One region of the Mesorhizobium sp. M0184 genome, then DNA from elsewhere that is predicted to be linked to it. Evidence: riboswitches for the same ligand, from Rfam matches in the RefSeq annotation. Region 1 holds a riboswitch; the other holds the start of a gene.
What was found. A riboswitch is a leader RNA that binds a small molecule or an ion and turns the genes downstream of it on or off. The one in region 1 is predicted to bind cobalamin.
Positions count from the first base shown of each region.

Region 1 (11,602 bases):
CTATCGAGCGCTTTTAAGCCCCGGTGACAAGGTGATGGGTTTGCCAATTCCGGAAGGGGGCCACCTCACTCATGGTTGGGCCATCAATTTTTCCGGAACAGACTATAAGCGCGTCCCCTATGGGCTGCACGAAAAGACGCAGCAAATTGACTATGACCGTTTGCGCGAAACAGCAAAACGCGAACGGCCTCGGCTCATTTGGGCTGGCGGTACTGCTTATCCCCGTATCTTTGACTACGCGGCAATGGCAGAAATCGCTCTGGAGGCGAACTCCTACCTCGTGGCCGACATCGCGCACATCAGTGCCCTGATTGTCGCTGGAGCGCATCCGAATCCCGTACCCCATTGCGACGTCGTCAGCAGCACGTCTCACAAGTCGATTCGCGGTCCCCGCGGTGGCTTCATTTTGTCAAGGAATGAAGATCGCTATCAAGCGCTGTATCATTCGAAGGGCAAATACAATCTCGCCAGACGAATAGATCGCGCTGTCTTCCCTCAACTGCAAGGCGGCCCCCATATGAATGTTATCGCGGCGCTAGCTGTCGCTTTGCGGGAAGCCGCGGACCCGTCCTTCCGCAGTTACGGCCAACAGATTGTCGAAAATGCCAAGGCTCTGGCCCAGGCGCTTCTGGACCGAGGTTATGACCTGGTCACCGGGGGCACTGACAATCACATGCTGATCCTTGATCTTCGCGATCGACCACTATCAGGCAAGGCCTATGCCAAGCGGTTAGCGAAGGCAGGCATCATTACGAGCTTTAATATGGTGCCGGGCGACCCGCGCCATCCTGCGGTCATAAGCGGAATTCGCCTGGGGGCGCCAGCAGTGACGTCAATGGGCACGGTGCAAATTGCTGGCTTCATTGACTCCGTCCTCCGGCGAGCCAGACGACGAAGATCTCCATGCCTGCGTGCGATGAGACGTTGCCGACTTGTGCGCTGCGTTCGAGGTCCCGGGCATCACCGACAGGTAAGGTGGGCTAAGCAACATGCCCCATACAACTCCAACACCCGAAGCGAGGCATTTCATGGCTAGGCAGTTCGTGTTCTCTTCCGAATCGGTTGGCGCGGGACACCCGGATAAGTTGGCCGACAACATCTCGGATGCCATCCTCGATGCCATCCTCCGCACCGATCCCAAGGCGCGCGTCGCCTGTGAAGCGTTGGTAAAATCAGGGATGGTCGTTCTGGCTGGCGAGATTACCAGCGATGCGCGGGTGGATTATAGCCAAGTTGCGCGCGATACGATTCTGGATATTGGATACGACGATGAGGCCGTCGGCTTTGACGGCCGGCGTTGCTCCGTCGTTCATGCACTCACCGAGCAATCGCCCGACATTAGCCAGGGCGTTGACGAGGGACGAGGGCAGGACCTCCAACAGGGAGCGGGAGATCAGGGCCTCATGTTCGGCTACGCATGCCGCGAAACCGATACTCTGATGCCTTTGCCGATCCAGCTCGCTCATCGCTTGACGAAACGACAGGCAGATGTCCGGAAAGCACGACAGCTTGGCTGGTTGCGTCCTGACATGAAATCCCAAGTCTCAGTGCGCTATGACGGGTTGCGCCCGGTCGCCCTGGATACCATCGTCGTATCGACCCAACATGACGAGCAGGTCTCGCAAGAGACGGTCCGCGAGGGCGTCATTGAGGAAATCATAAAGCCTGTCCTGCCGACCCACCTGGAGACGGAAGGCATCAGAATTCTGGTCAACCCGACGGGGAGGTTCGTAGTCGGCGGGCCGCGCGGCGACTGCGGTCTCACTGGACGCAAGATCATCGTCGATTCCTATGGTGGGATGGGTCGTCACGGCGGCGGCGCCTTTTCGGGCAAGGACCCGTCCAAGGTTGACCGCTCAGCTGCCTATGCGGCCCGGTATGTTGCAAAGAATATCGTCGCTAGCGGACTTGCGGACGTCTGCGAGGTGCAGCTTGCTTACGCAATCGGCGTGGCCAGTCCGGTTTCTGCCATGGTCAACACGTTCGGGACAGCGAGGGTTGAGGAAAGAAGGATCGAGCGCCTCATTCTTGAGTTGTTCGATCTCAGACCGAAAGGCATTATCAAGATGCTTGATCTCCTACGCCCTATATACCGCAAGACCGCGACCTATGGCCATTTCGGCCGTGAAGAGCCTGAGTTCACCTGGGAGAAGACAGACAGGGCCGACGAATTGCGTCGCGAGGCAGGACTCGCCGCCCCCGTGAGGGCCGACGCCGAATGGATTGGCATCCGGAAAGCCCATTCCAACTCGCCAGACCCGCCGGCCGGCCGGCGTGGCAAGAAGCCGTCGGGATTTTCGCGGAGACATTGATGCCGGACTATGACGTGCTTTGTATCGGAAATGCCATCGTCGACATCATCGCCCAGTGCGACGAGGCGTTCCTGGAGACCAACGGCATCATCAAGGGCGCGATGAATTTGATCGACACGAGGCGCGCCGAACTGCTCTACAGCCGCATGGGCCCGGCCATTGAAGCCTCGGGCGGCAGCGCCGGCAACACGGCGGCGGGCGTTGCCAGCTTCGGCGGCCGCGCCGCCTTCTTCGGCAAGGTCTCGAACGACGCGCTCGGCGAAATCTACGCGCATGACATCCATGCCCAGGGCGTCGCCTTCGACACCAGGCCGCTCAGCGGCGAGCCACCGACGGCGCGCTCGATGATCTTCGTCACGCCGGACGGCGAGCGCTCGATGAACACCTATCTCGGCGCCTGCGTCGAGCTCGGCCCGGAGGACGTCGAGGCCGACAAGGCGTCGGGCGCCGCGGTCACCTATTTCGAGGGCTATCTATGGGACCCGCCGCGCGCCAAGGAAGCGATCCGGCAGACGGCGAAGCTCGCCCATGCCTCCGGGCGCGAAGTGTCGATGACCTTGTCGGACTCGTTCTGCGTCGACCGCTACCGCGACGAATTCCTCGATCTGATGCGCTCCGGCACCGTCGACATCGTCTTTGCCAACAGCCACGAGATCAAGTCGCTCTACCAGACAGCTTCCTTCGCCGAGGCGCTGGCGCGGATCCGCCGCGACTGCAAGATCGCCGCCGTCACCCGTTCGGAAAAGGGCTCGGTCATCGTGTGCGGCGACGAGACCGTCACCATCGAGGCCACCAGGATCCGCGAGCTGGTCGACACCACCGGCGCCGGCGACCTCTACGCCGCCGGCTTCCTCTACGGCTATACGCAAGGCCGCAGCCTGAAGCAGTGCGGCGATCTCGGCTCGCTGGCGGCCGGGCTGGTCATCCAGCAGATCGGCCCAAGGCCAAGGCAGAATCTGCGTCGCGAGGCGGAGCAGGCGGTATTGCTGTAGGTGGGGAGCCAAGAACCAGCTGCCCATCATTCTTAATCCAGCCCGAGCCTTTTCTTCAGTTCCGCATTCTCCTTGCGGAGACGATCGGCAAGCAGGCTCTTTAGCCGCTTGTTTTCTTCCTCGAGCGCGACGAGATCCTTCAGCCCGTCACTGTCCGCCGCCGGCGCCGCCGCCTTCTTCCAAAGATAATATGTCTGTTCCGAGATGCCGGCTTGCTTCACCGCACTCTTGAGAGTAGCGCCGCCACCGATCGAGGTCTCGATCTGCGCCAGCTTCTGGGCACGATCCTTCGCGGAGTAGCTCTTTCGGCCTGTTCGCGCTGACGGCGGTGCTTCAGTGGCCGCGGATATCGGCTTGGCGCCGTTCTTGCGGGCAGGCGAGCTCGCCTCAGCTTCTGGCTTCCTCGACCGCCGCGCTCTCGTCTTCGGTTTTGGCGTTTCCGTTTTGTCTGCCGGTTCGCTAACTACTGCTGACCCGGTTTCCAGGGGATTGGCCATGAAATGCTCCACTCGCGGTTCGTGCAAAGGTTCAGCATCAAGGACCACTACAGTAGAGTCAACAAGCTGACGATTTAACGGCTCGACTTCCTTTGTTGTCTCGGCCATCGCCGCGGCGATGTCGAAATTGCCCCAGATGGAACGTGCGGATTTTTGATAATTGCGCTTTTGTTTGACTTCCACGGTGAATGGTCGCGTCTGCCGCCTCATAGTTCCTTCCTGAATAGGAGTATGAAGTCGCCGCTCGAATTTTTGGCGCTTCCTGCTTAGCGCGGAGCATTATCGTATAGCCGCTCAACGGGCAAGTGATGCCGGTCTTCGATGGCTGACCCATCTGGGGAGATTTGAGCGGCTTCGCGCGTCCTGCGCATGCCTGTAAGGCCGCCAAGTTTTCTGGGTTAGCAGGCGCGCACTGTGGCAGCTTGGCTTGTACGGCGAGGCCATGGTTGAGTGAGGCGAAACAAATCCAGCCCCGCGGTCAATCCCGAGGCTTCCCACAATGGCGAAGAGAACATCTTCACTCGTTCCTTTTGAGCACAAGACCTTCCGTTCGCTATGGTCGGCTGCACTCATTTCGAACCTTGGCACCCTAGTGGAAGGTGCGGCGGCAGCTTGGCTGATGACGAGCATCGCCACCTCCCATGGAATGGTGGCGCTCGTCCAGTCATCGACCACCCTCCCCTACATGATCTTCTCGCTCGCGGCGGGAGCGCTCGCGGACAAGTTTGACCGTCGCCGGATCATGTTGACTGCGCAACTGCTGATGGTCTGCGTATCCGCCTTCCTGGCGTTCCTGACCTATGCGGGGAATGACACCCTGGACCCTTCTGGGTCTCACCTTCCTAATCGGCTGTGGTTGGGCATTGCACGATCCCTCTTGGCAAGCCTCCATGGGAGATATCCTGCCTCGCGAACACCTGCCAAGCGGGGTTGCGCTCAACGGCATGAGCTACAATCTCATGCGCAGCATCGGGCCGGCGATTGGCGGCATAATCGTGGCCACAGCCGGTGCGGCCTTCGCGTTCCTCTTCAACGTCCTTTGCTACTTCGCTCTGATCGCTGCGCTGTTGCGATGGAAAGCCGAACGGGCACGACAAGCGCTGCCGCGGGAGGCTTTCGGCAGTGCGATGGCGGCGGGCTTCCGTTACGTGCTCTTGTCGCCGAACCTTCTCAAGGTGATGTGCCGGAGTTTCATTTTCGGCCTCACCGCCGTTGTCATTTTGTCTCTCCTGCCGTTGGTCGCTCGCGAACAGATCAAAGGGACCGCAGTCACCTACGGCGTGATGCTCGGCTTCTTCGGCCTGGGAGCGATTTGCGGCGCGCTCCTCATCGGGCGGGTCCGAGAAGTTCTCTCCAACGAATGGGTCATTCGCGGTGCGTTCTTTGTATTGGCGATCAGCTGCTTCTTTCGGGCATGGAGCGAGCACGTTGGGCTGAGCTGTCTCAACCTCATGCCAGCCGGTGCGGCCTGGATTCAATCATTCTCGCTGTTTAACGTCACAGTGCAGCTTTCGGCGCCGCGGTGGGTGGTTGGACGCCCCCTCTCTCTATCAGACGGCCACATACGGCGGCATGGCGGCGGGAAGCTGGCTTTGGGGCGAACTGGCGGATGTCCAAGGTGTTTCGGGAGCCTTGCTCGTCCGCCAGCTGGTTCTTGTGATTGGGGGACTGATGGGCATCCTTCTGCGTCAGCCGGATTTTGAAACGCTCAATCTGGATCCGACCAACAAGTTCAGCGAACCGACGCTGCAACTTGACCTGCGGCCACGAAGCGGTCCGATCATGGTGATGGTCGACTATCGTGTCGATCAGAGAGATCCAGACTCGCCCACAATAATTATCTGAATTTCAGCAGTAATTTTTGATCGCCCATTCGTGCTGTGTACCAGCCCTGTGTCTTGCGCAAGTGGTCACGAACGGCTGCCGGAGCCTCGAAGACGCCCTAAAAAACACATGCTGCGATTTTTGAACACGCTTGACGTGTTAGATTAATTCATCCACAATGCGTGTGTTGAACACGCGAGGTGAGTTATGAACATGAAAGAGCTTAGGGTTCGACTGGGCATGACTCAAAAAGATTTGGCAGAGCAGATGGCAACGACGCAACAGACTGTGGCCCGTTGGGAAACAGGCAAATCGCAGTTGAACGTTGAGCAGATCAAGGACCTTTGTCTCACGTTGAAATGCACGGTCGAGGAGCTGCTGGGCTGGAAGATTGATGTCGAGGAGTGGCGCACGAGCCCGTTTGCAATTGCCGATGCCGAAACGCGATACGGCACGCTCAGAATCAAGACGACTGTTGGCAGCCGCCAATATCCTATCGATGAAAAGGCGCGTGAATCGATTTTACGTCAGTTGAAGGAACTTCATAATCTTCGTAGAAATAACTCAAGCAGGCCATGGCTGTATTGTTGGAGCCTTGACAACAAAATACTCTTGGTAAATCCGCAATATGTCCGCACCATTGAGCTTGTCGGTGACGATGTAGAGGAGATGCCAGAGTATTATCATCCAGAAATCTATCGGGCTTTGGATGACTGGGATAAGGGTGAGGTTTCAGGAAAGCTGAAGAAAGAATGCGATGCCATCATCGCAGAGATGGGTGATCAGGAAGCCGTGCGCATGGCCTCCTATGTTCGCGTCACATATGACGACGGAGAAGATGAGTGGAACTTCTTGGATGAAGAAACCGCTACGACTTTCTTCGGATTGGAAGCTGCGACCTTTGACGTTCCCCAGTGTAGTTTCGCCGAAGTGGAGGAAGAAGGTTACTACCGAGCGCGATACGCCAACCTTGATCGCGCCGCGGTGATGGAGGTTCCAAGCGACCGTTATCACAGATTGACCGCGCCCGAGGAAGCTTAGAACCATCCACGAAGGGCGCATGTTACATCTCGACCTTGCGTGGTGCGTTTTCAGTACGAGATGACGTTAAGCGTAGGTAGTGGCAGGTAAGAGTGCTCGACCAGAAGCTCAACTGCCTCCTCAATATCGCTGCCGATGTGCCGCAGGACACGTCCACGGGAGCGTGGATAGGCGTAAAGTTCCTGCACTCCACGGTCCGCTCTCCCATCGCCGGTGTGTCCCCGACGCCATCTTGTGGACGAGCTTGGCCGCCTGCACCCGGTTGTATTCCGGCTTGCGGTCCGCCTGGGCGGTCCGCCGCGATGGCTATCTCCATGTCAATCGGCGCCGAACTTTGACTGCCCGCTGCTTTTGATGAATTTGGCGAGGTCCCGCGCATAATCACTCTTGGTCTTCTCCTTGAGGCCCTGTGTCGCGAACTTGTGGTCCAGCAGGGCAAACAGGTCCAAGTCCCCTTCCGCCAGTGGCGCTGGCTTGCCCTCACCGCCCGCGGCTTTCCAATTGGGGACCGCTTCTGCGCGCTGCACCGTGGCGATTGTCCGCCCAAGACGCATTACAAGATCGAACGCCAAACCGTGCGCGTGCACGACGATTTGCCGCTCAGGCCTCATTTGGACAGGACTTGAGCTGGCCCGGTGGTTTGAGCCGGGTTACCTTGAGCCGGTGGGCTGCGAACAAGCAGTTCGAGACATTGGCCTCGATCACTTCGGAACACGCCGCTGCGCCTGGCCTCGGTGTGCTCCCCCCGAAATCGTTGTGTCATATCACCGAGGGCATCACGGCCAACAGCTTCCACATGGGCAACAGCCTCGCCATTGAGCCGAATATGGTCGCGAGCAGATCACCAACGAAGCGGTCGGAACCTCGGAGCCGAAGTTCGACGCCGAGGTGGTTCGCATGATGCGCTAAGCAGCACCACGGCGCTTGCCGGTATGTTTGCTGCCGGCAGCCGACGAACTCCTATCCTCCTGGACAAGGGCGCCGTGCGTCATTGCTTTGATTTACCGGCCGCTCAAGGCTTCCACAGTTTTCGCTTTCGAGGCGACCTTTGGAACATGCCAACGGAAATTTAACATAACGACATAAACATTTCTCTATGCGACGTTGACAAAGAAGCGAACTGCTGTAATTGTCTCCCGCGTCGTGGTTCTCCGTACGGCGCTGCCGCAGCGGAGCTAAGAGGGAAGCCGGTGCGATGCCGGCGCTGCCCCCGCAACTGTTAGCGGCGAGCCAACCCCACTCATGTCACTGAGGCGAATAGCCTTGGGAAGACGGGTAGAGGCTATGACCCCGCGAGCCAGGAGACCTGCCACGGCGAATTACGTCCACGGGCGGGGTGTCTCGGTGGCCGCTGCAGCCTGGCGTTCGTGCCGGCCTGCTAGCGCCTTCCTTGTCACCGACGCCCCAACCATCGGGGTCTGGCATGACTGTCTCTCAGCAAATTCCTGTAGCAACGCTCGGCGTGCCCCGCTTCGGTCGTCGGCGAGAACTGAAATTCGCGCTTGAAAGCTACTGGTCCGGAAAATCGTCCGCTGCCGACCTTCTCACGACCGCGAAGGCGCTCCGTGCCGCTAGCTGGGAGGAGCAGCACGATCGCGGCGTGTCGAAAATCCCGTCGAACGACTTCTCGCTCTACGACCATGTGCTCGACACCGCAGCCATGGTCGGCGCCGTTCCATCCCGTTACGGCTGGAATAGCGGCGAGATTCCACTTGACATCTACTTCGCAATGGCGCGGGGCAACCAGGGTCAGACGGAGGATTGTCGACACGCTGGTCACCAGCAGGCGGCTCATCGGTCTGATGTAACCGCGATGGAAATGACCAAGTGGTTTGACACCAACTATCACTACATTGTGCCGGAACTCAACGATGATCAGACGTTCGCCCTCTCGTCGACGAAACCGGTCGATTACTTCATCGAGGCTAAAGCTCTCGGCGTTCACACACGCCCAGTCATCCTTGGACCGATCACCTTCCTCAAGCTGGCGAAATCGCCTGCCGAAGGATTCGATCCCATCGCGCTCCTGCCGCGGCTGCTGCCCGTCTACGAGCAACTCCTGCAGAGGCTGAAGCTGTCGGGAGCGGACTGGGTGCAGATCGATGAGCCAGCGCTTGTCCTCGATCTGAACCCGAACGAACGAGCTGCGTTCGAATTCGCCTATGGCCAGCTGTCGAAAGCCGCGCCCGAGCTGAAGATCATGCTGGCTACCTATTTCGGGCCGCTGGGAGACAATCTCGAAACCGCGGTTTCTCTGCCCCTGGCCGGGCTGCATATTGATCTCGTGCGCGCTCCCGAGCAGCTGGAAACCGTGGGTCGGCTCGCACCGAAGGATCTGGTGCTCTCGCTTGGCTTGATCGATGGCCGCAACGTCTGGCGTGCGAACCTGCCCGCCATTCTCGACCGCATCAAACCGATCGTCGCCGGCTGGCCCTTGGACCGCGTCGAGATCGCGCCTTCTTGCTCGATGCTGCACGTGCCGATCGACCTGCGCATGGAGACCGAACTCGACGCGGACATCAGGTCGTGGCTCGCCTTCGCGGCCCAGAAGACCGACGAGTTGGTGTTGCTGGCCCGGGCCCTGACTCAAGGCAGAGATGCGGTGGCAGGCGCGTTGAAAGCGTCTGCCGAGGCTGCCGCCACTCGCGTGACATCCACGAAGATCCATGACCCGCTTGTTGAGGGACGGATCGCCAGCATTGACGACAGCATGAAGCGACGAGAGAGCGCTTTTGCCGAGCGCTCCAGAGTCCAGGCCGGCACGCTCGGGCTGCCGCCGTTCCCGACGACGACCATCGGGTCCTTCCCGCAGACGCCGCAGGTACGCAGGGCGCGGGCCGCTCATGCGAAGGGCCAGCTGAGCTATGTCGACTACGAGACCTTCCTGAAGAAGGAGATCGAGGCTGCAATTCGCTGGCAGGAAGAGATCGGGCTGGACGTGCTGGTGCACGGTGAGTTCGAACGAAACGACATGGTACAGCATTTCGGCGAGCAGCTGTCCGGCTTCGCCTTCACCCAGCATGCCTGGGTGCAGAGCTATGGGTCGCGTTACGTGCGCCCCCCCATCATCTTCGGCGACGTATCGAGGCCCAATCCGATGACGCTGCGCTGGTGGCAGTTCGCCCAGTCGCTTACGGAAAACCCTGTGAAGGGAATGCTCACAGGCCCGGTGACCATTCTCAACTGGTCATTTGTTCGCGACGACGTACCCCGCTCCGAAGCATGCCGCCAGATCGCGCTCGCCATCCGCGACGAAGTGAGGGATCTCGAATGGTCCGGCGCAAGGATGATCCAGATCGATGAGGCCGCGTTTCGCGAAGGATTGCCACTGCGCCAGTCTGATTGGAACGACTATCTCGACTGGGCTGTCGAATGCTTCCGGATCGCCTCAACGGGTGTAAAGGACGCCACTCAAATCCATACTCACATGTGCTATTCGGAGTTCAACGAGATCATCGACGCGATCGCTGAAATGGATGCGGATGTCATTTCGATTGAGACGTCGCGCTCGAAAATGGAACTGCTGGACGCCTTCACGAGCTCCAAATATCCGAATGAAATCGGGCCCGGAGTCTACGACATTCACTCACCACGGGTCCCGGAAGTCGGCGAGATTTCGGATCTCGTCATGCTTGCCCGCGAGCGACTGTCGGATTCCCAACTGTGGGTAAACCCGGACTGTGGCCTCAAAACACGCAAATGGGAGGAGGTCCGCCCTGCCCTCATGAACATGGTCGATGCAGCACGTGGGCTCCGGTAGAAAGTGTAGGCCGGAGGGTCCTGGTTGCTCACCATGTGGTGAGTGACCGCCTGCCGCATGTCGGCCGTGAATGTGCCAAAACGCGATCACATCCTTTGAAATAAGTCACTCGAGCGAGAATGTGCACTTTCCTTCGGCACGTGTATTAATCGCGCAGGAGTAAAGGGTAGCGTTTTCTCCCTGTGACGTGTCGAGTTCGAAGGGGATGTGATTGGCGTCGAGACCGCTCCGCCATGGGTTATTAGCATGCCAAGTGCGTTGTTCTCGATCAGTTCGTAAAGGACTTCTCGGCTCGGTTCATCGAAATGCGGGTACATACATGACAGGTTCCTTCGCTGGCCGCCGGGTTCGCTGTTCACCGGTCGACATCCGATGGCAAGCGTTCCAACGCGGCGGCGATCTGGCGCTTCGCTGCTGAGGGCAGAGGCAGGATGGGACGCGGGGGGTCGGCACGGCAAATGTCGAGCAATTCGGCAAGTGCATAGACGACGCGAAGGCTCGAGAACTCCTTGAAGAGGCTCCAGAGCGGGACCAGCGCGGCATCGATCCGTCGCGCTTCGGCCGCATCGCCCTGTTGCGCCGCCGTGACGATCGTCATGCAGACCTCGGGCAGGATGCCCGCGAGGACGCTGTACCATGTGTCGGCGCCGGCGATTATGGCCTCTGCGGCGTTCCAGTCGCCGCTGTAGCCGATCGAGAACCCTTCCGGCACAGTGCGCCTCTGGTCGGCCAGATGGCTCTTGATCGCATCGCCCTTGTCTGTCGGATTCTTGATAGCGACAATCCCACCCACCTTTGCCAGGCGGCTGACGAGTGCTGGGGTGAAATGGAAATGCGTCGTTCCTGGATTGTCGTAGACGACGATCGGCAGGCCGCTCTCGCACGCCACCGTCGAGAAATGTTCGAACACCTCGTCATCAGTGAGCGGGGTGTAAGAGGCGGCGGCAAGCAACCCCGCGGCAGCCCCAAGGGCCTTAGCGTCCTGCGCGAGCCTCACTGCTTCGTCGGTGCGCAGCGCGCCCACACCCACCACGACCGGCATTTGTCCCCCGGTTTCGTCCAAGGTCTCGGCGAGCGCCCGTCGCCGTTCCTCGCGCGTCAGATACATGTATGTGCCGGTGCTGCCGAGAAGACCGATGGAATCGACCTGAGCGGCGCAAAGCCTGGCAATCAGCT
Region 1 is NZ_JAMYSZ010000036.1:18,149-29,750, forward strand. It holds partial or broken gene glyA (serine hydroxymethyltransferase) at 1-920, shown strand, start outside; gene metK (methionine adenosyltransferase) at 1,029-2,312, shown strand; gene NKJ23_RS29360 (adenosine kinase) at 2,312-3,304, shown strand; gene NKJ23_RS29365 (transposase) at 3,337-4,011, opposite strand; partial or broken gene NKJ23_RS29370 (MFS transporter) at 4,301-5,619, shown strand; gene NKJ23_RS29375 (helix-turn-helix transcriptional regulator) at 5,833-6,666, shown strand; gene NKJ23_RS29380 (hypothetical protein) at 6,984-7,238, opposite strand; cobalamin riboswitch at 7,794-7,994, shown strand; gene metE (5-methyltetrahydropteroyltriglutamate--homocysteine S-methyltransferase) at 8,090-10,426, shown strand; gene NKJ23_RS29390 (dihydrodipicolinate synthase family protein) at 10,782-11,602, opposite strand, start outside.

Region 2 (11,602 bases), on a different contig from region 1:
CGAATCTCCGCCAATGCGGCGGAAGCAGCGCGCATGACCGGCGTGCCTATCGTTGCGCTCAGGCGTCCCGGATGGGAGGCGGTCGAAGGTGATCGCTGGATGTTGGTCGACACCGTTGCCAGCGCGGTGACGGCTCTGGGATCGGTGCCGCGCCGCGTGTTCCTGGCGCTCGGGCGACAGGAGGTCGCTGCCTTCAAGGCCGCTCCCCAGCATCATTATCTCATCCGCAGTGTCGACCCGGTCGAGCCCAGGCTCGCTGTGCCCGACGCGACCTATCTCTTGGCGCGCGGGCCGTTTCATGAGGTCGATGAGCGCACGCTGCTCGGAAGCCGTGGCATCGAAGTCGTTGTTTCCAAAAACAGCGGCGGCGAGGCGACCTACGGCAAGATCGCGGCGGCGCGAGCGCTGGGAATCGAGGTGGTGATGATCCGCAGGCCGGTGCTGCCGGACGTCACGTCGGCTGAGACCGTCGAATCTCTTGCCGAGATGGTCGATCATTTTCTGGTCGGTCATGTTCTTGGGCCCGCTGCCGAACGCGGCGTGTAGACCAGCGCGGCCTTGTCACCCCGCTTGATGATCCTGGTTTCCGGCGAGCCGATGATGATGCAGGTCGACATGTCGGCCTTCGCGGCATCGGCGTCGGCCAGCAGAAAAACCTCGATGCGCTCGTCGGGACGGCCGGCGGCACGGCCGAAGATCACCGGCGTGGTGCCGGGCAGGATCGCAGCAAGGCATTCGAAGGCGCGGCCTAGCTGCCATGGGCGCGCCTTACTGATCGGGTTGTAGAGCGCGATTACGAAGCCGGCGCCGGCTGCCGCCAGCAGGCGTAGCTCGATCAGGTCCCACGGCTTCAGATTGTCGGACAGCGAGATGGCGCAGAAATCATGGCCGAGCGGCGCGCCGATGCGGGCGGCGACGGCGAGCATGGCGGTGATACCGGGCACGATGGCGATGTCGACCGCGCGCCATTCGGGTGGGCCCGCCTCTATCGCCTCGCAGACGGCCGCGGCCATGGCGAAGACGCCCGGATCGCCGCCCGACACGACGGCGACATCGTGGCCTTCCACAGCCTTGAGCAGCGCGTCCCTGGAGCGCGCGAGTTCCTCGCGATTGTCGGAAGCGACGCGAATCTGGTCGGGGCGCAGATCGAGCCGGTCGAGATAAGGCTTGTAGCCGTAGAAGAATTTTGCCTCGGCAACGGCGCGGCTTGCCTCCGGCGTCACCTGGTCGGCGTTGCCGGGCCCGAGGCCGATGACAGTGAGGCGGCCGCTCATGCTTCGGCTTTCAATGCGCTTGGCCGGCCCGACCAGCCGGCCACCAGCACGATGGCGAAATAAGGCGCCTGGTCGTCCTTTTTATCGGCCAGCCGCATCGAGACGCCGCCCGGCATGGTGCCGCGCTCGACATAGATGGCCCGCGCCAGCTTGTCGGTTGCCTCCAGCGCGCGCCTGATCTTGGGCAGGTTGCGGCCGACCTTCATGATCACGGCGGCGTCGGTGTCGGCGAGGCGGCGCATCAGCTCGAATTCGCTCATTGTGCCGGGCAATACGGTCAGTACGTCGTCGCCCTGGACGATCGGCAGGCCGGTCGCCGACCAGCAGCCGGACATGGCAGTGATGCCGGGAATGACTTCGGTCGGGAAGCGGTGCGCCAGCCGGACATGAAGATGCATGTAGGAGCCGTAGAAAAGCGGGTCGCCCTCCGAGAGCACCGCGACCATCCTGCCGGCGCTGAGGTGCTCGGCGACCTTTTCGGCCGATTGCTCATAGAAATCGGTTATCTGCGAGCGGTAATCGCTGTGATCCTTGTCGATTTCGGTCGTCACCGGATAGAGCAGCGGCAGTTCGATCAAATTGGGGCGAAAATGGGTTTCGACGATGGCCCGGGCGTTGCTGTTGTTGCCGCGCTTGGCGAAATGCGCGACGACATCGGCCTCGGCCAGCGCGCGCACTGCCTTCAGCGTCAAGAGTTCCGGGTCGCCGGGTCCGGTGCCGACGCCGACAAGCTTGCCTTTTGCAATCGCATTCATAGGCCCGGCCTCGCCAATGCATTGAGTGCGGCGGCGGTCATGGCGCTGCCGCCCAGCCGGCCGCGTACGATGGCGTAAGGCACGCCATAGGAATTTTCGGCCAGCGCATCCTTCGATTCAGCGGCGCCGACAAACCCGACCGGCATGCCGATGATCGCCGCCGGCTTCGGCGCGCCGTCGCGCAGTTTTTCCAGCAGATAGAAAAGGGCTGTCGGCGCATTGCCGATGGCGACGACCGAACCGGCCATGCGCTCGCCCCACAGGTCGATCGCGGCGGCCGAGCGGGTGTTGCCGATCTTTTTCGCGATGTCGGCGGTCCGCGGATCGCGCAGCGTGCAGATCACATCGTTGCCGGCCGGCAGCCGGGCGCGCGTGACGCCGTGCGAGACCATCTGCGCGTCGCAGAAGATCGGCGCGCCGGCGCCCAGGGCCGTGCGCGCGGCGGCGACGAAATCGCTCGAGAAAACGAAGTGCCTGCAAGCGTCGACCTGGCCGCAGGCATGGATCATGCGAATGGCGACGTCGGCCTCGGTTTCGGAAAAGCGCGACAGGTCGGCCTCGGCGCGGATGATGGCGAAGGAGCGCTCGTAGATCGCCGTGCCGTCACGGATGTAGTCGTAGGCGTTCTGGGCGGGCATGCTCATTCCTGTCGATAGATTTCGGTGATGCCGGCCGCGCCGAGCCTCGCCAGGCAGGCGGCAGCGGTTTCGCCGGGATGTCGTGCGCTGCGGATCACCGCTGCAACGCGGCCGATGCCGTGCGCGGCGTCGTAGCCCGGCCTGTATCCGGCGGGCAATGCCTTTGCCGTCCCGTCCACGACAAGTCCGGCTCCGTTTTCGCCACCGACCAGGGTCAGCGCCGCCGGACCGGGATGGGCGCAGCCCTTGGCGCAGCCGGAGATGTGCAGCGTTAAGGAGGAATCGAGGATGTCGCGGTTTTCTGTAGCGATGATCTCGGCGATGTCGCGGGTGGCGATCCGGCCGGAGGCGCAGGCGGGTGCGCCGGGGCAGGTGGCGATCCTGGTGCGCGAATCGGCTGCGTCGGTGACGAAGCCGAGGGTTGCGGCGGTTTTCTGGAGCTGGGGGCAGGCGGCCGGCGGCAGGCCGATGAAAAGCAGCGCGCGGCTTGGAGCGAGGCGGATTTCGGTTGTGCCGAGGATGAGGGCAAGTTGGGTGAGGCTGATGATTTTGTCTGCCGGCATGCTGCCGTAGGGCAGGCCGATGCCGAGGGCGCGGCTGGCGGCAGCCAAATCGAAAACTCCAATGGGCTGGCGATCCGTCGCGCCCCCCTCTGTCCTGCCGGACATCTCCCCCTCAAGGGGGGAGATTGCGCCTTCGTCTCCGCTTTCGCCAATCGCCGAAGGTGCTGGGGGGAAGCCGCCGGCGAAGCTGCCGATCTCCCCCCTTGTGGGGGAGATGTCCGGCAGGACAGAGGGGGGCGCGACGGATCGCCAACTTGCGAGAGATCTCAGCTGCCTCGCCGTCAAATCCCGCGCATGGGCATCGTGGCCCTTTTCGGCAACCATCCTGAGAATGGCGACGGCGATGTCACAAGCCGCATCTTCCTCGGACATCGCCAGCGGCGTGGCACCCTGCGCATCTCCGGCGAGCGATACCCGCCACTTAATTCCGTCGGCGGCCCGCATCCCGACCAGCCTGACATCGGCCGTAACCGCATCCATTGTCAGCTGCCCGCCGCCGTCAACAATCACCGACACCTTCGGGCCAAGGCGTTGCGTAACACCGGCGTCCTCAATTGCCGCCCGAATCCGCTGCGCCATTGGGCGCGGGTCGGCTATCTCCTGCTGGTCGAGCCCGGCCAGCGGGCCGGTCTCTACCGGCACGCCGGTGCGCACCGCGATGCCGAGCGCATCGACCTCCATCGCCAGCAGCCGCGCGCTTGCCGGCGTCAGGCCGCGGATCTGCAGGCTGCCGCGGGCGGTCACTTCCATGATGCCGTTGCCATGGCGCAAGGCGGATTCGCAGAGTCCGATCAACGATTTCGGCAACAGTCCTCCAGCGACCGGATTGAGCCGCACCAGCAGCCCGTCGCCGGTCTGCATCGGCGCCGACAAAGCGGGGCAGGCGCCACGGCGCGAGAAAGCGTTCATGCCGCCACTCCCAGAGCTTGCGCTTCGGCAATCAGTGCGGCGAGATCGTCATCGATCGAATTGCGCAGCGGATGCCAGAGCCCGCGCCGCCGTGCCGACAGCAAACGCTCGGCAATCACCTTCGCCGCCGCCGGGTTCTCGCGCAGGATGAAGGCGCGCACCACGGGGTCGCCAAGATAGGCGTCGTGCACCGCCTCGATCAGCGTGCCCGATATGGCATGGGTAGTCTCAGCAAAGCCGACAAGCCGGTCGACCGTCTCGGCGAATTCCGAGGCGCCGCGCGGGCCATGACGCATCTGGCCGGCGATGAAGCGCGGATTGACGGCGCGTGCCCGCACGACGCGCGACACGGCCTCACTGATCGAGCGCGGCTTCGGTCTTTGCGGGTCCGTGGTGTCGAGCACGATCACGTCGGCGTTTTTGCCGAGCGCGGCAAGTGCTGCCGAAAAGCCGCCGATGAAGGCGACGTCGGCCGAGCCTTCGAGGATGTCGCGGCCGGGGTCGTCGCCGGTATGAACCAGAAGATCGGCCTCGGCGAGGCGATCCTCGAACGCGCCGGGCGCCGAAATGCCTTTGCCCTCGGAGCCGCCATAGGCGTGCGAGGTGGCGGCGAGATAGGTGCGGCCGATCTCTTCGCGCGCGGCCCAGTCGCCGCTCGACAACAAGTCCTCGACGCCCGCGCCGTAAGTGCCCGGCGAGGTGCCGAAAATGCGCGGGCTGATCTTGCCGTCGATGCGGGTCCTAGCGGCGAGCGGGTTTTCCGAATCATCCTCGTCGCGGGTCGCCACCGCGTTGGCCGCGGCGTCGATCAGCGCGATCTGGGTCGGGAACATGTCGCGGAACAGGCCCGATATGCGCCAGGTGACATCGATGCGCGGACGGCCGAGTGTTGCCGGCGGCAGCACATCTATGCCGGTGATGCGGCCGGTGGCGGAATCCCATTGCGGCCGGCAGCCCATCAGCGCCAGGCCTTGCGCGATCTCCTCACCGCCGGTGCGCAGCGAGGCCGAGCCCCACAGGTCGATGACCAGCGAGCGCGGCCAGTCGCCATGCGATTGCATGTAGCTGCGGACCACTTCTTCCGCTGCCACCTTGCCCAGATCATAGGCGGTCGGCGTCGGCATGGTGCGCGGGTCGGCGGTAAACAAATTGCGGCCGGTGGGCAGCACATCGCTCCGGCCACGCGCCGGCGCACCGGCCGGACCGGCAGCGACGTGGCGGCCGTCGAGGGCGGCAAGCAGCGCGGTTTTTTCAGCTGCCGCACTTTGCCGCCGTACCGGATCAGCCTCGCCTTCCGGCAAGCGGCCGTAAATGTGCAGGCCGTCCTTGATGGCGAAATCCTTGAGATCGCAGAGCCAGGCGTCGATGCGGCGCAAAGCCTCGTCGGCTGCGTCGGTCCTGGCGACGCCTGCCTCTGAGGCGAGGCCGGTCTTTTCCGCCGTCTCGACGATCAGCTTCGCCAGGCGGTCGCGGCGGCGGCGGTCGAGCCCGTCGGCCTGGGCATATTCGTCAACCAGTCGTTCAAGCCTGTGCTGGTTTTCGTCCAGTCCGGCGCCGGTCAGCGGCGGCGGCAGATGGCCGAGCGTGACGGCGGCAATGCGCCGCTTGGCCTGCGCTGCCTCTCCCGGGTTGGAGACGATGAAGGGATAGATGACGGGCAGGGGACCGGTGACTATCTCGGGAAAGCAGTTTTCGCTGAGCGCCACGGTCTTGCCGGGCAGCCACTCCAGCGTGCCGTGGGCGCCGACATGGACAATTGCATGGATGCCGAGCGACTTGCGCAGCCAGAGGCCAAAGGCGACCAGCGCATGGCGCGGCGGCAGCGTCGGGTCGTGATAGTCGGCGCGGCGGTCGGCTGGGCGCCCGCGGTCAGGTGCGAGTGCCACGGTGACGTTGCCGAAGGTGGCTGCGCGGAAGGCGAATTTTGCGGCGGCAGGCGCTTGAACACCCCCCTCTGTCCTGCCGGACATCTCCCCCTCAAGGGGGGAGATTGCGCTGTTGTCTCTGCTTTCGCCAATTACCGAGGGCCTTAAGGGAGAGCCGGTGGCGGAACTGCCAATCTCCCCCCTTGAGGGGGAGATGTCCGGCAGGACAGAGGGGGGTGCCTCGCACAAACTTGTCTCATCTGCCGCATTCCCCCATGCGGCCGTCACGGCAGCTATCGCTTCAGCAGGCAATTCCGCCGAGTACCCGAGATAGTCCTCAAACCCCAACCCTTCACCTCCACGCTCCAGCACCTCTAGCAACTCGCGCGGCGTTTGCGGAATCCTTTCAACGGCGTAGCCCTGTTCGCTCAGGTCGTGCAGCATTGCCAGCACGCTGGACGGCACGTCGAGACCAACCGCGTAGCCGGTGCGACCGGGGGCGCTCGGATAGTCGGGGATCAGGATGGCGAGCTTGCGCTCCGCACGCGGCGTCCGCTGCAGGCGCACGAAGGCCTCGACACGGTTCGCCACTTGCGCCACGCGGTCGGGCTCAGGCCGGTTGGCGAAGGCGCGGAAGGCCAGCGCCGGGTCGGTTTCGCTTTCGCCCTTGAATGAAATGGCGCCGGCCAGGATGCGGCCGTCGAGCTCGGGCAGGACGACATGCATGGCAAGGTCGGCGGGCGCCAGGCCGCGCTGATTGGTTTGCCAGATGTCGCGGCGGGTGGTCGCGACGATGACCTGGAACACCGGCACGCCGGCGCGGTCGAACAGGGTTTCGACACCGGGCTCGGCACCCGAGGCGAAAGCTGTGGCGGTGATGGTGGCGGCAGGCTTCAGGGTTGCGAGCGCGGTTTCGACAAAGGCGAGCGATGCCGGGTCCTTGAGGCTGGAGACGAAGATTGGCACCGGCGCCATACCACGTTGCCTGAGCGCTGCAAAAAGCGCGTCGATCGGCGCGACATCTGCGGCCAGCAGCATCGAACGGTAGAAGAGGATGGGGATGATGGGCGCGGCGTCTCCCTCCCCCTTGAGGGGAGGGTGGCCCGCAGGGCCGGGTGGGGTCGTCACGGCAGTGCGCGACGTTTTGTGTAGGCGCGCTTCGGAGAGGACCCCACCCCCGGCCTGCGGCCGGACCCTCCCCTCGAGGGGGAGGGGGACGCCGCGTTCTACGACCCCCAGTCCCGGCTCGTAAAATCCCGCCTTTGGCACGCTAACAGGTTCGGCTACCGCCGCACCCGATCCAGCGAGACTTGCCAGCCTCTGCACCAGCGCCGTCATATTTGCCGGCCCGCCCTCGCGGAAATAGCCAAGCAGGGCGTCCAACTCTTCGCGCGGCAGCGTCGAGCCTTCGATCAGTCGCAAATCCTCGTCGTGGCTCTCGCCCGGTAGGAGCGCCAGCTTGATACCGCGATTTCGCGCGATAACGGCGAGCTGGTCGCAGCCATAGCGCCACCAGTCATAGCCGCCGAGGATGCGGACCAGAATGACCTTGGCGTGGCGGGCGACGCTGTCGATCCACAGGTCGACGGACATCGGATGGCGCAGGTCGCGCAAGGCGGCGAGCCGCATCGACGGCAGGCGGTGCGCATCTGCCTTCCACGCCGCCGCCAGCCCGGCCAGGTCGCTGTCGGTGAAGGACAGCGCCACGACATCCGCAGGCGTTTGCCTGAGATCGACAGGCTCGGCGAGATCGTCGAGCGAGGCGGATGTGGTGGTGAGGATGTGCATCGCGGCTCGTACCTGGGGTCAGCCGGCGAGGATACGCTCGATGGCGGGGCGGTTCAGCCCTTTCAGGCCGATGACGACCAGGCGCGAGCGGCGGTCGTCTTCAGCGGTCCAGGCGCGGTCGTAATAGTGGTTGACGCGCGGACCGACGGCCTGCAGCAGGAGCCGCATCGGCTTGCCGCCGACTTCGACGAAACCCTTGACGCGCAACACGTTTTCTTCCTCCGCCGCCATGGCGACCCGTTGTGCGAGCTCGTCCGGGTTGGACACAGACGCGATGTCGATGACGAACGAGTCAAAATCGTCATGTTCGTGGTCGAGCTCGTCGTCGTGGTGGGTCTTGCGGTTCTCGATGTCGTCCTCGACGGCGAGGCCGAGGCCGAGCAGCACCGACGGGTCGACCTTGCCTTGCGAAGTCGGTACGATCTTCACCGCCCGCGCAACGTCCTTGCCGATGACGGCATTGGCACGGGCCGAGCCGGCTGCGTCCATCAGGTCGCTCTTCGACAGGATGATCAGGTCGGCGCAGGCGAGCTGGTCTTCGAACACTTCCTCGACCGGATCGTCATGGTCGAGCGTCTCGTCCTGCGCGCGCTGGGCCTGCAGGGCGTCCATGTCGTTGGCTACGCGGCCATCAGCCAGCGCCGGTCCGTCGACCACGGCAATGACGCCGTCCACCGTCACGCGGCTTTTCACCGACGGCCACTGGAAGGCCTGGACCAGCGGCTTGGGTAAAGCGAGGCCGGATGTCTCGATCAGGATGTGGTCGACCCTCGGCGTCAGCGACAGGATCTGGTCCAGCGCCGGGACGAAATCATCGGCGACGGTGCAGCAGATGCAACCATTGGCCAGCTCGACGATGTTTTCCTCGGGGCAGGTGTCGATGGCGCAGCCCTTCAGGATCTCGCCGTCAATGCCGATGTCGCCGAACTCGTTGACGATGATGGCTAGGCGCTTGCCTTTGGCGTTTTCGAGCAAATGGCGGATCAGCGTCGTCTTGCCGGCGCCGAGAAAGCCGGTGACCACGGTGCAGGGAACGCGCGAAAGGGAGGCAGCGGTCATGTCAGGTCCTTCAAAAGGTCAAGGGGAGGGATGCGGGCAACCAGGCCGCGCTTCAGGCAATCGGGACGGCCGCGCCATGGAATGAGCCCATCCGTCGAGGTGGCGAACAGCTTTGCCCCGGTGACGAGATCGGCGCCGCTGGTCGTGGTCAGATCACCGAAGACGTAACTCCAGCAGCCGTCGCGCAGCATGGCCGCGCTGAGCCGGCGCTTGCAATTGCCGAGGCATTCGACGGTGCGGATTTTGATGTTTTCGCTGGAAGCGGCGCGGCGCGTGTCCTCTGCGAGCAGTTCGCCGGCGCGCGGATGAGCGTCCGAACCGGTCTCGTCACGGCAGGACGAGCAGACGATGACGGTAACGCCGGCCGGGGAATCACCATGGCCGGACAATAAATCCGCTGTCTCAGCCGGAAAACTGCTGTCGTGTTCCAAATCAGGCTCCTTGCCCGGAAAACCCGCCAGGCGATCGGATTCTTATGTCCTAGACGGCAGGTCTCCTGGCTCGCGGGTCATCGCCTGGGTGCCGCCTTCCCGGGAATATCCCAGTGGTTTTCGGCCGAGGCTCGTCGCTTACAGTTGCGGGGACAGCCGCGGATTTGAAATCGAGATTTCGCACCGCATTCCCTCTTGGCCCCTGCCGTTGCGGGCAGGGGACCGTCTGGAACGGATTTAGGCTTGTGGAGGCAGTCGTGTCAACGCACGTCTATGACGCGGCGATATCCGCGAGCGGCCGGCCGAGGTCGCCGGCAGCGGTCACCTCGATGCGTTCCAGGCCGAGCCAGCCCTGCATCTGCTTCAATTCTTCGAAAAGCTCGGCTGCGGTTTGCAGCGAGGCGCCGGGCTCCGCATAGGCGGCATGGACGCGCAAGACGCCGGCCGGGCGGTCGGCCCTGAGGTCGACGCGCCCGACGATGCTGTCGCCGAACAGGAACGGCAGCACGTAATAGCCATACTGGCGCTTTTCGGCCGGCGTGTAGATCTCGATGCGGTAGTGGAAGTCGAACAACCGCTCGGTGCGCGATCGTTCGAAGACGACAGGATCGAACGGCGCGAGCAAGGCGCGCGCCTCGATCTTGCGCGGCAAACGGGCGTCCTTGTGGAGATAGGCTGTTTTGTTCCAGCCTTCGACGCTCACCGGCAACAGGTCGCCGGCCTCGACCAACTCCTCGATGCGGCCCTTGATGTCGGCGGGCGAGAGGCGGAAATAGTCGCGCAGGTCTCCTGCCGTGGCGATGCCGTGGGCGCGGGCCGAGATGCGCAGCAATTCGCGGTGAGCATCCTCGGGACGGGGAACCGGTAGCGCGAGTACCGCCGGCGGCAATACGCGCTCCGGCAGATCGTAGAACCGTTCGAAGCCGCGGCGATGCGCCGTGGTGATGCGGCCGGCCCAGAACAGCCATTCGAAGGCGTGCTTGGCATGGCTCCAGCCCCACCAGCCGCCCGAACCCTTCTGGCCTTCGAAAGCCGACGCCGCGATCGGGCCTCGTTCGGCGACCTCGCGATAGATGTCTTCGATATAGGCGGCGTGCTCGCGGCCCCATTTGGCCAGTCCGCTGTACATTTCGTCGCCGCACTCGGCCCGCTGCATGCGCCAGCGCATCAGCGGATAGGTCTCGACCGGCAAGAAGGAGGCTTCGTGCGCCCAATATTCGAAGACCATGCGCTTGCGCGTTACGGCGGCGTCGTCGAGCAGCGCCAGCTTGTAGGGGCCAAGCCGCGAATAGAGCGGCATATAGTGGGCGCGCACCACGGCGCTGACGGAATCGATCTGCAGCAGGCCGGTACGGGCAAGCACGCGGGCCAGATGCCGGCGGTCAGGCGTGCCGGTGGGGCGCGGGTCATTGAATCCCTGTGCCGCGAGCGCAATGCGGCGGGCCATGGCAAGCGAGATTTTTTCCTTCATGAAGGCGGCATCCGGACGATTTTAGACAGAGAAAATGACCTGCGATTCCGTGCCATGCTAACAGGGTTTTGGCGGCATTCATGTCAGGAGAGAAAAGTGGAGTAAAAAGCGAAGGAAATCAAACAGGAGCGGATCGGACCAGTTTTCCCGGATATGCCGTCCAGCACCGCGATTTGAACAAGGTTTGACTTGCTTCGCCGAAAGCGCTGCGCTAACCCTCGCCGCGTTGCAGCATAGAGCCTCCTTAAAACGGTTCAGTGGTTAAACTGTCACGCTTCCGCAAGTGGGTCCGGTGCTGTAATCAGAGTGGATTGGCCGCCAACGGAAACTGCAGCATGAACGCACTTTTAGGTTCGTACCTGCCCATCGTCCTGTTCATCGGCGTGGCGCTGATCGTCGGGCTGGCGCTGCTCGCCGCACCCTTCCTGGTGGCCTATCGCAACCCCGATCCGGAAAAGCTTTCGGCCTATGAGTGCGGCTTCAACTCGTTCGATGACGCCCGCATGAAATTCGACATCCGCTTCTACCTGGTGTCGATCCTGTTCATCATCTTCGATCTGGAGGTGGCCTTCCTGTTTCCGTGGGCGGTGTCGTTCAGCCAGATCGGCATGCTCGGTTTCTGGTCGATGATGGTGTTTTTGGCGGTGCTGACCATCGGCTTTGCCTATGAATGGAAAAAAGGAGCGCTGGAATGGGATTGAACGACAGTTCCGGCACGCTCGTCGCGCCGAAGCCCAAGGGCCTCATCGATCCCAACACCGGCAGGCCGGTCGGGTCCGACGATCCATTCTTCCTGGAGATCAACAACGAGCTCGCCGACAAGGGCTTTCTCGTCACCTCGACCGAGGC
Region 2 is NZ_JAMYSZ010000006.1:60,899-72,500, reverse strand. It holds gene NKJ23_RS09965 (cobalt-precorrin-6A reductase) at 1-546, shown strand, start outside; gene NKJ23_RS09960 (precorrin-3B C(17)-methyltransferase) at 510-1,274, opposite strand; gene NKJ23_RS09955 (precorrin-2 C(20)-methyltransferase) at 1,271-2,029, opposite strand; gene NKJ23_RS09950 (precorrin-8X methylmutase) at 2,026-2,673, opposite strand; gene cobG (precorrin-3B synthase) at 2,670-4,139, opposite strand; gene NKJ23_RS09940 (cobaltochelatase subunit CobN) at 4,136-7,792, opposite strand; gene cobW (cobalamin biosynthesis protein CobW) at 7,811-8,851, opposite strand; gene NKJ23_RS09930 (DUF1636 family protein) at 8,848-9,282, opposite strand; cobalamin riboswitch at 9,321-9,524, opposite strand; gene NKJ23_RS09925 (winged helix-turn-helix domain-containing protein) at 9,554-10,753, opposite strand; gene NKJ23_RS09920 (NADH-quinone oxidoreductase subunit A) at 11,089-11,454, shown strand; gene NKJ23_RS09915 (NuoB/complex I 20 kDa subunit family protein) at 11,445-11,602, shown strand, end outside.
Region 2: another riboswitch for cobalamin. It lies ahead of NKJ23_RS09930 (DUF1636 family protein); the one in region 1 lies ahead of metE (5-methyltetrahydropteroyltriglutamate--homocysteine S-methyltransferase).